Regions from separate parts of the Kitasatospora terrestris genome, predicted to be linked through region 1. Evidence: riboswitches for the same ligand, from Rfam matches in the RefSeq annotation. Region 1 holds a riboswitch; each other region holds the start of a gene.

Region 1 (2,190 bases):
CTTCGACGGGTTCGAGGCCGCGGTGGAGGCGGAGGCGCTGCGGCTGTACGGGGAGTGGACGAGCCCGGGGCTGGCGGCGCTGCTGGTGGCGGAGTACCCGGACCTGGCGCCGGAGCCGGGCCCCGGGGACATCGAGGCCTACCTCGCGGAGCGGGACGAGCCCGGCGAGGGCTGAGCCGGGAGCGGGCCGGACGGCACCGGACGGCGGCGGGTGGCCGCGCGGAGGGCGGAACCCGCGAGCGGTCCGGCGCCGTCCGGCCGGAGGGGCCCTGCGCACGGAGCGGACCGGGCCGGACAGAGCCTGCGCACGGAGCCGGTCAGGGCGGGCTCCGGGCCGGGTCCGACGGGCCGGGCGCGGGGAAGGGGCCGCGGCCCGGCTGCCGTCGGGAGCGGCTACGGGGTGAGGCCGTGCGATCCGAGCCAGGTGAGCGGGTCGATCGGGGCGGCGCCGTCGGGGCGGACCTCCAGGTGGAGGTGGGGACCGGTGACGCCGGTGACGTTGCCGGTGGCGCCGACGGTGCCGAGCACGGTGCCGGTGGTGACGGGGCCGGCCGGGGTGGTGATCCGGGCGAGGTGGCAGTACCAGAGCTCGGTGCCGTCGGGCAGGGTCTGGATCACCCGGTAGCCGTACGGGCCGGACCAGCCGGCGGAGGTGACGGTGCCGCCGGTGACGGCGGTGACCGGGGTGCCGGTGCGGGCGGCGAAGTCGAGGCCGGTGTGCAGGTGGGCCCAGTGCGCGCCGGCCTGGGCGAACTGCGCGGCGAGGCGGTAGCCGGTGACCGGCAGGGCGTGGTCGCCGAGGGGGACCGCGGCCTCCTGCGCGGCGCGCCTGGCCTCGGCCTCCTGGGCGGCGGCGATCCGGGCGGACTCGTCGGCGGCGGTGCGCCGGCCGTCGGCCTGCTGCTGGATGCGGGCGGCGAGGGCGAGTCCGGGGTCGGCGGACAGGACGGTCCCGGAGGCCTCGTCGGGGGCGGTGACGGAGGGGGCGGCGGGTGCGTCCGCGGCGTGGCCGGCCGGGGCGGCGGCGAAGCCGGTGGCGCCGAGCGCGGCGGTCATCGCGGTGACGCCGAGCAGCGGGCCGGTGCCGCGGGACTGCCGGGGCAGCCGGTGCCGGGTGTCGTGCCCGGTCGGGTGGTCGAGCAGGCTGGTGGCTGCGCCGGAGCTGTCAGCGGTCTGGGTGGACGCCACGGGGGCGCACTCCTTCCTTCCCTCTCGCCGACCGGGTTAGCTGACGGGTTCGGAGGTGGAAGGTCTCCTACGGCCGGTGGCCCGGGGGCCTGGCCGATTCACCCCAGGGAACGTGGTTCCCCGGCTCCTGGGCGCGCCCGCGAGGGGGCGGCCCGGTGGATTAGGCGACCGCGCGCGGTGCCGTGTGGGTACGGCGTTGCCGACCGCGCTGCGTTATCAAACGTTAATCCTATGGACCCCCTGTTTCCAAGCGTCTCGGGAGAGGCAGTGATGCCCTCCTGACGACCTGTGGGCGATTTGTGATGATTCGACGGGCCCGACGGAGGGGTTGACGGCTAAGGCTATTAGCCTTAGCTTTATGGCTAACAGCAATCGGCACCGCCGACGCACGCAGCCCGCAGGAGGCCCGCGATGAGCTCCACGACCACCCCCACCCGCTTCTTCGACGTCCCCGGCGGCCGGATCGCGTTCGACGACACCCCGGGCGAGGGACTGCCGGTCGTCCTGCTCCCGGGCATGCTCGACCAGCGGGCCGCCTACCGGCACCTGGTCCCGCTGCTCACCGCGGCCGGCCACCGGGTGATCACCATGGACCTGCGCGGCATGGGCGAGTCCTCGGCCGAGTTCGTCGACTACTCCCCGGCCGCGATCGCCGCCGACCTGCTCGCCCTGCTCGACCACCTGGGCATCGAGCGGGCCGTGCTGGCCGGCAGCTCGTACACCGGCGCGACCGTGGTGAAGGCGGCCGGGCTGGCGCCGGAGCGGGCGGCCGGCGTGGTGCTGATCGACGCGTTCATCGAGAACCTGCCGCTGAACGCCTTCCAGAAGGCGTTGTTCGGCGTGGTCGGCCCGGTGGTCAAGGCGTTCCCCGGGGTGTGGGGCACGCTGCAGAAGTTCTACTTCCCGACCGAGCGCCCGGCCGACTTCGACGCGTACCGGGCGGGCCTGTCGGCGATGCTGCGCGAGCCGCACCGCAAGGTCGCGCTGGCCGGTTACCTCTCC
Region 2 (2,190 bases), 2.2 Mb from region 1:
AGGAGTACCAGCTGCCCAGCTTGGACTGGGCGGCGGCGATGGCGGCGGCCGCGTAGCCGGAGCCGGCCGGCAGGTTGGCGGGGGCCAGGTCCGCCCGGGGCGTGTCGCGCGAGGCGCGCTCGGCGGCGGCCTGGGAGCTGGCGGCGGCCTTGGCCTCGGCGGCGGCGAGGTCCTCGCGCTCCTTCTGGGTGAGCGAGTTCAGCAGCTCCTGGGCCTTGGCCAGCTTGCCCTGGATCTCTTCCTTGCCGGCCTTGAGGCTCTTGGTGGTCGAGTCCAGCTCGCCGAGCTTCTGCTCGGCCTCCTTGCGCTGCTGGTCGAGCTTGCCCTGCTCGTCCTTGAAGGCCTTCAGCAGGTCCGCCTGGGTGGCGCCGACCTGGTCGAGGCGGCCGGCCTCGCCGAGGAAGACGTCCGGGTTGCTGGAGAGCATCAGCTGGACGGTCTGCGGGATGCCGCCGGTGCGGTACTGCTCGACGGCGATGCCGGCCAGGGTGTCCTGAACCGTGGTCACCTGGGCCTGCTGGCGGGCGACCTGGTCCTGGAGCTGGGTGACCTGCTTCTGCAGGGTCTGCTGCTTCTCGACGGCGGCGTTGTACGCCTCCGTCTTGACCTCTGCCTGCTCGTTGAGCTCGTCGACCTGCTGCTTGACCTGGTCCTTGGTCGGCGCCGGGTCGGCGTGGGCACCGGCCTGGGCGGAGAGCGCGACCGCGGTGGCGGCAGCGGCGGTCAGGATCGAGATGCGGGCGCGGCCGGCGGGCTTGGGACGACGATGGGACGCCACGAAGGCGGACTCCTTCTCCTCACACCGCCTACCAGGTGAGCTGACGGGTTCGGGCGAAGAGCTGCCCTACGACGCCTCCCCGCCCGCTCGCGCGGCCGTCCTGGCGCCGATTCACCCCGGAGGAACTGGTGGTTCCCCGGCTCCGTTCCACAGCACCCCCGCAAGGGCTTCCCCGCGGCAGACCAGCTGCCCCGCTGCTTCACGGACTCGGCGGCGACCACCGCCGTCGCCCGGGCTGGGCGATCGACTTCACGGCGGTCGAGGCATGACCCTAGTAACCCAACCGTGATCCGTTCAAATCCTTGTCAGAAAAAAATCTGAAAGAGGCTCAATTTCGATTTCAAATATGACCGCTTGTGATCACGCAGTTACCGACCGCTGATTTATTCGCATCATAAGCCTGGAAAACACGAAGCCCGGACGTGTCGCAGATCACAGGGCGATCTCGACGCGTCCGGGCGTGTCACGGCCCGTCAGGAGCCGGGCGAAACGGTCAGACCCGACGAATGGTCTTGATCGGGAGGGTGTCGACGGCCATCACCTTCACCACGTCGCCGGTGCGCGGCGCGTGGACCACCAGGCCGTTGCCGATGTACATGCCCACGTGGTGGGCGTCGCCGTAGTAGATGACCAGGTCGCCCGGCTGGGCGGCGGACAGCGGCACCCCGGTGCCGACCGAGGCCTGGGACTGCGAGGTGCGCGGCAGCGAGACCCCGGCCTGCTTGTACGCCCAGACCATCAGGCCGGAGCAGTCGAAGGTGCTCGGGCCGGTGGCGCCCCAGACGTACGCCGAACCGCGCTTGCCCATCGCCGCGTTGACCGCGACACCGGCGTAGCCGCCGGGCTGCGGCAGGCTGGAGAGGTCGTAGCGGGAGTCGCTGCGGGAGGCGGCGGCACCGCCGCCGAGGATAGCGGCCCGGTCCGCGGCGCTGAGCTTGCTCAGCAGCTTCTGGGCCTCCTTCAGCTTCTCCTGGACCTGGTTCTTCGCGTCGTTCAGCGCCTGGGTGGAGCTGTCCAGCTCGGCGAGGACGGCCGCGGCCTCCTGCTTCTGCTGGTCCAGCCGGCGCTGCTGGTCCTTGAGCGACCGGAGGGTGTCGGCCTGGGTGTTGGCGGCCTGCTCGAAGCTGGAGGCCTGCGCCAGGTACTTGTCCGGGTCGGTGGAGAGCATCAGCTGCATCGACGGGTCGACGCCGCCGGTGCGGTACTCGTCGGCCGCGACCGCCGCCAGGCCGCCGGCCAGGTCGGTCATCTGGGCCTGGCTGCGGGCGATCTGGTCCTGCAGCTGGTCGGCCTGCTTGTGCAGCTGGTCGGCCCGCTCCTTGGCGCCGTTGTACTTCTCGGCCGCCTGCTCCTGCTCCTCGAGGAGCTTGTCGACCTGGGCCTTCACCTCGTCCTTGTTCGGCTGGGCGGGC
Region 3 (2,190 bases), 1.8 Mb from region 1:
GAGCGCTACCTGGACACCACCACCGGCTTCCGCGCCGAGCAGTACCCGCCGGACGGCCGCGGCGACCAGGACGGCGCCCGGCTGACCTGGTTCGGCGGCGTCCGGCAGCCCTATTCCGGCCGCTTCCTGCTCCACAGCGCCACCGGCTGGAACACCGGCCCGATCGCCACCCCCGTCCTGCTGGTGCACGGCGCCAACGACAACGCCGACCGGGCCTGGGCCGACCCCGGCGCCACCGGCAGCTGCGGCGCGGCCAGTTGCCCCTCCACCGGCCTGGCGCAGAGCCTGGCCGCTTCCGGCCACCGGGTCTTCGCGATCGGCTTCGCCCACAAGCAGGGCGACAACCTGCTCCAGGCCCAGGCGGTCGGCGACGCGATCGCGCTGGTCCGGGCCAGGCTGGGGGTCACCCAGGTCGACGTGGTCGCCTGGAGCAAGGGCGAGGTCGCGGCCCGCGCGTACGTCTCCTCGGTCCGGCCGTCCTGGGGCTGGGCCTACGCCGGGGACGTCCGGCGCCTGATCACCCTCGGCGGCCCGCACGGCGGCCTGGACTACACGTACGCCCACGGCTGGGCCTTCTCGCCGGCCACCTGGCCGGCCTGCGGCGGCACCGCCAACGCGCCCTCCCCGCACCTGTACATGACCTGCTACGGCAGCTACACCGCGCAGCCCTGCCTCGGCGTGCTGCCCAGCGGCGGGTACGACTGCTTCCCCGGCCAGCGCCAGCTGCTCGCCCGCTGGGACGGCCGGTACGGCCTCGACTCCACCGCCCAGGACTGGTGGACCACCTACTACGGCGGCCAGGGCTTCTACACCTCCGGCCAGGGCATCCAGGCCGCGATCGACGCCGGGTCGCTGATCGCCGCGCTGCAGCGGGCCGGCGTCCCCGCCTCGGTGCGCAGCTACCTGCTGGCCGGCGGCTCGGCCGACATCCCCGGGATCCTCAACGAGGGCCGCGGCCCGAGCGACGGCCTGGTGTTCACGGCCAGCGCCCTGGACACCACCGGCATCCCCACCGTCGGCGGCACCGCGCTGCTCGGCGGCCTCAACCACATGGAGCTCGCCTGGGCCCCGGCCGCCGTCCAGCAGATCACCTCCTGGCTCACCTGACCAGGGCGATCCCGCCGGCCCGCGGTGTGACGCTTGTCTCTCCCGGGCCGGTTGTCGCTCTGTCGACAATCTGTCTAGCCTGCTCGGGTGCTCGCACCGGGCACGCCGCCGCCGGGACGCCGAATCCTGTCCACCCGCCGGGGGCTTTCGCTGACCACCACTGGACAGGAGCGGGGGACCCACAGGTACGTCGCCATGCCCTCCGCTCCCTCCGGGACGGCCGGACACGGCTAGGGGTGAAGCCGCACGCACGCGCGGCCGGGCCGCCTCAGGGCCCGAACCCGACAGCTCACCTCGCAGGCGTCGCGGAGGAACCCCGTCATGCGCCTCTCCCGTCCTGCCCGCATCGGCGCCGTCGCCGGTGCCGCCGCCCTGATCGGCGCGCCGCTCGCCGGCAGCGCCCAGGCCGCCTGGTTCAACCCGTCCGCCTGGACCACCCCGTCCGTCTGGAACGCCCCGACGACCGCGGCCCCCACGACCGCCACCGTTGCCGGAACCACGTCCACCGCCGCGACCGTCACCCAGGACCGCCTCGCCCCGGAGTCGATGACCGCCGCCGTCCCGACCACCGCCTCGCTGACCGTCCACTCCTCGTCCTGCTTCACCGCCAAGACGCTCGGCGTCGGCGTGCGCGACGCCGCCGGGCGGAACCTGGACTTCCCCGGCAACGCGAGCAACGTGCAGATCTGCCCGGGCGGCACCACCTTCACCAGCGCCGCCCGCACCCTGCCGGCCGGCACCTACACCCAGTTCGGCTTCTGGCAGGACTCGGCGAACGCCTGGCACAACCTGCCCTCGCGCACCCTCACCGTGGCCGCCGCCGGCGCCGCCACCCCGGCCCCGGCGCCCGCCCCCACCGTCAAGCCGACCCCCGCGCCGACGCCGACCCCGACGCCCACGGCCGCCCCCACGCCGACGACCGCGCCGACCACCCCGGCCGCGGCCACCGGCTCGCCGATCCCGGGCAAGGCACTGACCTGGTCCGAGGAGTTCGACAGCGCCATCGCGTACGGCTCCAAGTGGACCGGCGACAAGTCCAGCGCCTACCGCTACGGCAACCACAACCCGGACGACAACAAGCTC
Region 4 (2,190 bases), 1.7 Mb from region 1:
CGGCATGGTGGAGCTGCCCGGGCGCGATCTCACCGAGGGCATGGACCGGCTGATGGGGGAGTCCGACCGGCTGGTCGCGGCGGCCGCCCAGACCGAGTCGGCCCGCGGCGGCGCGGCGACCCGGCTGATCGACACCGTCGCCAAGGACGTCAACGACGACCGCGCCGTCCTGCTGATCTGGCGCCAGTAGCGGTCCGGCGGCCGGCCCGTGGCCCGTGGGCGACCCGGTGTCAAGAGCGGGTGGTGATCTTCGGCCAAACCTGACGGCGCTTCGGACGTACCCGCTCCGGTGCGGTCGGCCTGCCCTTTTCTCTCCCGTCCCGGTGACGGCAACCGGCCGTCGACGGCCCGTCATATGCCTTCCGCTATCGTCTCGGACGGCGGAAACCGGTCTCAGATGGCAGGATCTTCCGACCGGTTGCCCGGCAAGTCCTTTACGGAGTCCGCACGAGCGACCACACTGAGTCCGGATGGACTGGTGGGGACACGGGGGGTAGGGGCCGGTTTCCGCCTCACGAACCCCCGCCATGAATCGAGGAAGTGAGTCCGGCGTGGCCTTCTCCGTCTCCGCCCTGGTCCTGTTCGGCATCATCATGGTGATCTTCATCCGCAACAAGCAGTTGAAGACCAGCCATGCCATCGTCGCCGCCCTGTTCGGCTTCATGGTGAGCCAGTCCACCGCGGCGCAGCCGATCCAGGACTTCCTGAACTCGCTCGCCAAGGCCATCTCCTCGATCGCGGGGTGAGCAGCGTCACCCGTGCGGTGACCGGGGGTGAGTGATCGCGTCCGAACGGTGCCGAATATGCCGCTGCGTTAATGGTTGGTGTACGTAGGGTCATGATCCCGTAAGCGCTCGGTCGGGCCGTGTGCGCGGGTGGTGACCTGCCGGTCCGTCAGCCCCGTCGGGACCTCCGTCCCGGCGGGGCCGACGCTTGCCACGGGTGCCCGGCGTCGGCTTTGCTTCACCGCAGCCCGGGCGGATCGTCCGGGTGGGCCACCGGGTGGAACGCCTAGTCCTGCCGCTGCCCGGTGCCGACCAGATAACCGTTCTCGGCAGGAGCGGGGGACCCACAGGTAAGTCGCCGTACCCGGAACACCGGGGACGGCTCGGGGTGAAGCCGTGCCTAGCGCGGCCGGGCAACTCTCGTCCGAACCCGACAGCTCACCTCGTAGGCGTCGGAGAGGAATTCTTCATGTCCGCGAACGGCAAGCACCGCAAGCCCCGCCTGAAGACCATCGTCCGCATCGCCATCGCCACCGGTGTCGCCGGTGCCGCGGTCGGCCTCCCGGTCACCGCCGCCAGCGCGCACGGTACCGGCCACGCCCACGAGGGCCACCGCGCCCCGGCCGCCGCCGCCGCCGAGACCCCGGCCGTCGCCGCCACCCCGGCCGCCGACACCGCTCCGGCCGCCGCCGCGTCGCACGACTACTCGGTCGTCGCCGGCGACACCCTGTCCAAGATCGCTTCCGCCCAGCACGTCGACGGCGGCTGGGAGAAGCTCTACCAGGACAACCACTCGGTCATCGGCTCCAACCCGAACCTGATCTACCCGGGCCAGAAGCTGACCGTCGGCGGTGCCGCCGCGGCCGCTCCGGCCGCCGCCCCGGCCGAGCAGCCGAAGCAGCAGACCGCTCCCAAGCAGCAGTCCGCGCCGAAGCAGACCCAGCAGTCGACCACCACCTCGACCGCGAAGAAGGCCACCCCGAAGGCCGCCACCGGCTCGTCGACCCCGGCGTCCTCCGCCGCGGCGTCCTCCAACGCCTCCGGCTACGTCGCCCCGGTCTCCGTGCACCACACCACCGCGTGGCACGCGGCCGGCTCCAACTGGTCCAGCGGCTACCACACCGGCATCGACTTCCCGGTCTCCACCGGCACCAGCCTGAAGGCCGTCGCCGCCGGCACCGTGGTCTCCGCCGGCAACGGCGGCGCCTACGGCAACGAGGTCATCATCAAGCTGGCCGACGGCAAGTACGCCCAGTACGCCCACCTGTCGTCCATCTCGGTCTCGGCCGGCCAGAGCGTCTCCGCCGGTCAGCAGATCGGCCTGTCCGGTGCCACCGGCAACGTGACCGGCCCGCACCTGCACTTCGAGATCCGCAGCACCCCGAGCTACGGCTCGGACATCGACCCGGTCGCCTACCTGGCGGCGCACGGCGTCAGCGTCTGACCCCTGCGGTAGACGGCGCAG

What was found. A riboswitch is a leader RNA that binds a small molecule or an ion and turns the genes downstream of it on or off. The one in region 1 is predicted to bind cyclic di-AMP.
Region 2: it holds a riboswitch for cyclic di-AMP, as region 1 does, so the genes downstream of both, ABEB06_RS11100 (C40 family peptidase) here and ABEB06_RS21170 (M23 family metallopeptidase) in region 1, are expected to answer to the same signal.
Region 3: it holds a riboswitch for cyclic di-AMP, as region 1 does, so the genes downstream of both, ABEB06_RS29165 (glycoside hydrolase family 16 protein) here and ABEB06_RS21170 (M23 family metallopeptidase) in region 1, are expected to answer to the same signal.
Region 4: it holds a riboswitch for cyclic di-AMP, as region 1 does, so the genes downstream of both, ABEB06_RS13275 (M23 family metallopeptidase) here and ABEB06_RS21170 (M23 family metallopeptidase) in region 1, are expected to answer to the same signal.

The regions. Positions count from the first base shown of each region.
Region 1 is NZ_BAABIS010000001.1:4,573,521-4,575,710, reverse strand. Features, by position in the region: gene ABEB06_RS21175 (hypothetical protein) at 1-175, shown strand, start outside; gene ABEB06_RS21170 (M23 family metallopeptidase) at 394-1,188, opposite strand; cyclic di-AMP (ydaO/yuaA leader) riboswitch at 1,199-1,332, opposite strand; gene ABEB06_RS21165 (alpha/beta fold hydrolase) at 1,600-2,190, shown strand, end outside.
Region 2 is NZ_BAABIS010000001.1:2,407,353-2,409,542, forward strand. Features, by position in the region: gene ABEB06_RS11100 (C40 family peptidase) at 1-778, opposite strand, end outside; cyclic di-AMP (ydaO/yuaA leader) riboswitch at 789-943, opposite strand; gene ABEB06_RS11105 (C40 family peptidase) at 1,272-2,190, opposite strand, start outside.
Region 3 is NZ_BAABIS010000001.1:6,358,740-6,360,929, forward strand. Features, by position in the region: gene ABEB06_RS29160 (esterase/lipase family protein) at 1-1,107, shown strand, start outside; cyclic di-AMP (ydaO/yuaA leader) riboswitch at 1,246-1,425, shown strand; gene ABEB06_RS29165 (glycoside hydrolase family 16 protein) at 1,429-2,190, shown strand, end outside.
Region 4 is NZ_BAABIS010000001.1:2,881,359-2,883,548, reverse strand. Features, by position in the region: gene ABEB06_RS13285 (SpoIIE family protein phosphatase) at 1-190, shown strand, start outside; gene ABEB06_RS13280 (hypothetical protein) at 528-746, shown strand; cyclic di-AMP (ydaO/yuaA leader) riboswitch at 1,034-1,192, shown strand; gene ABEB06_RS13275 (M23 family metallopeptidase) at 1,195-2,169, shown strand.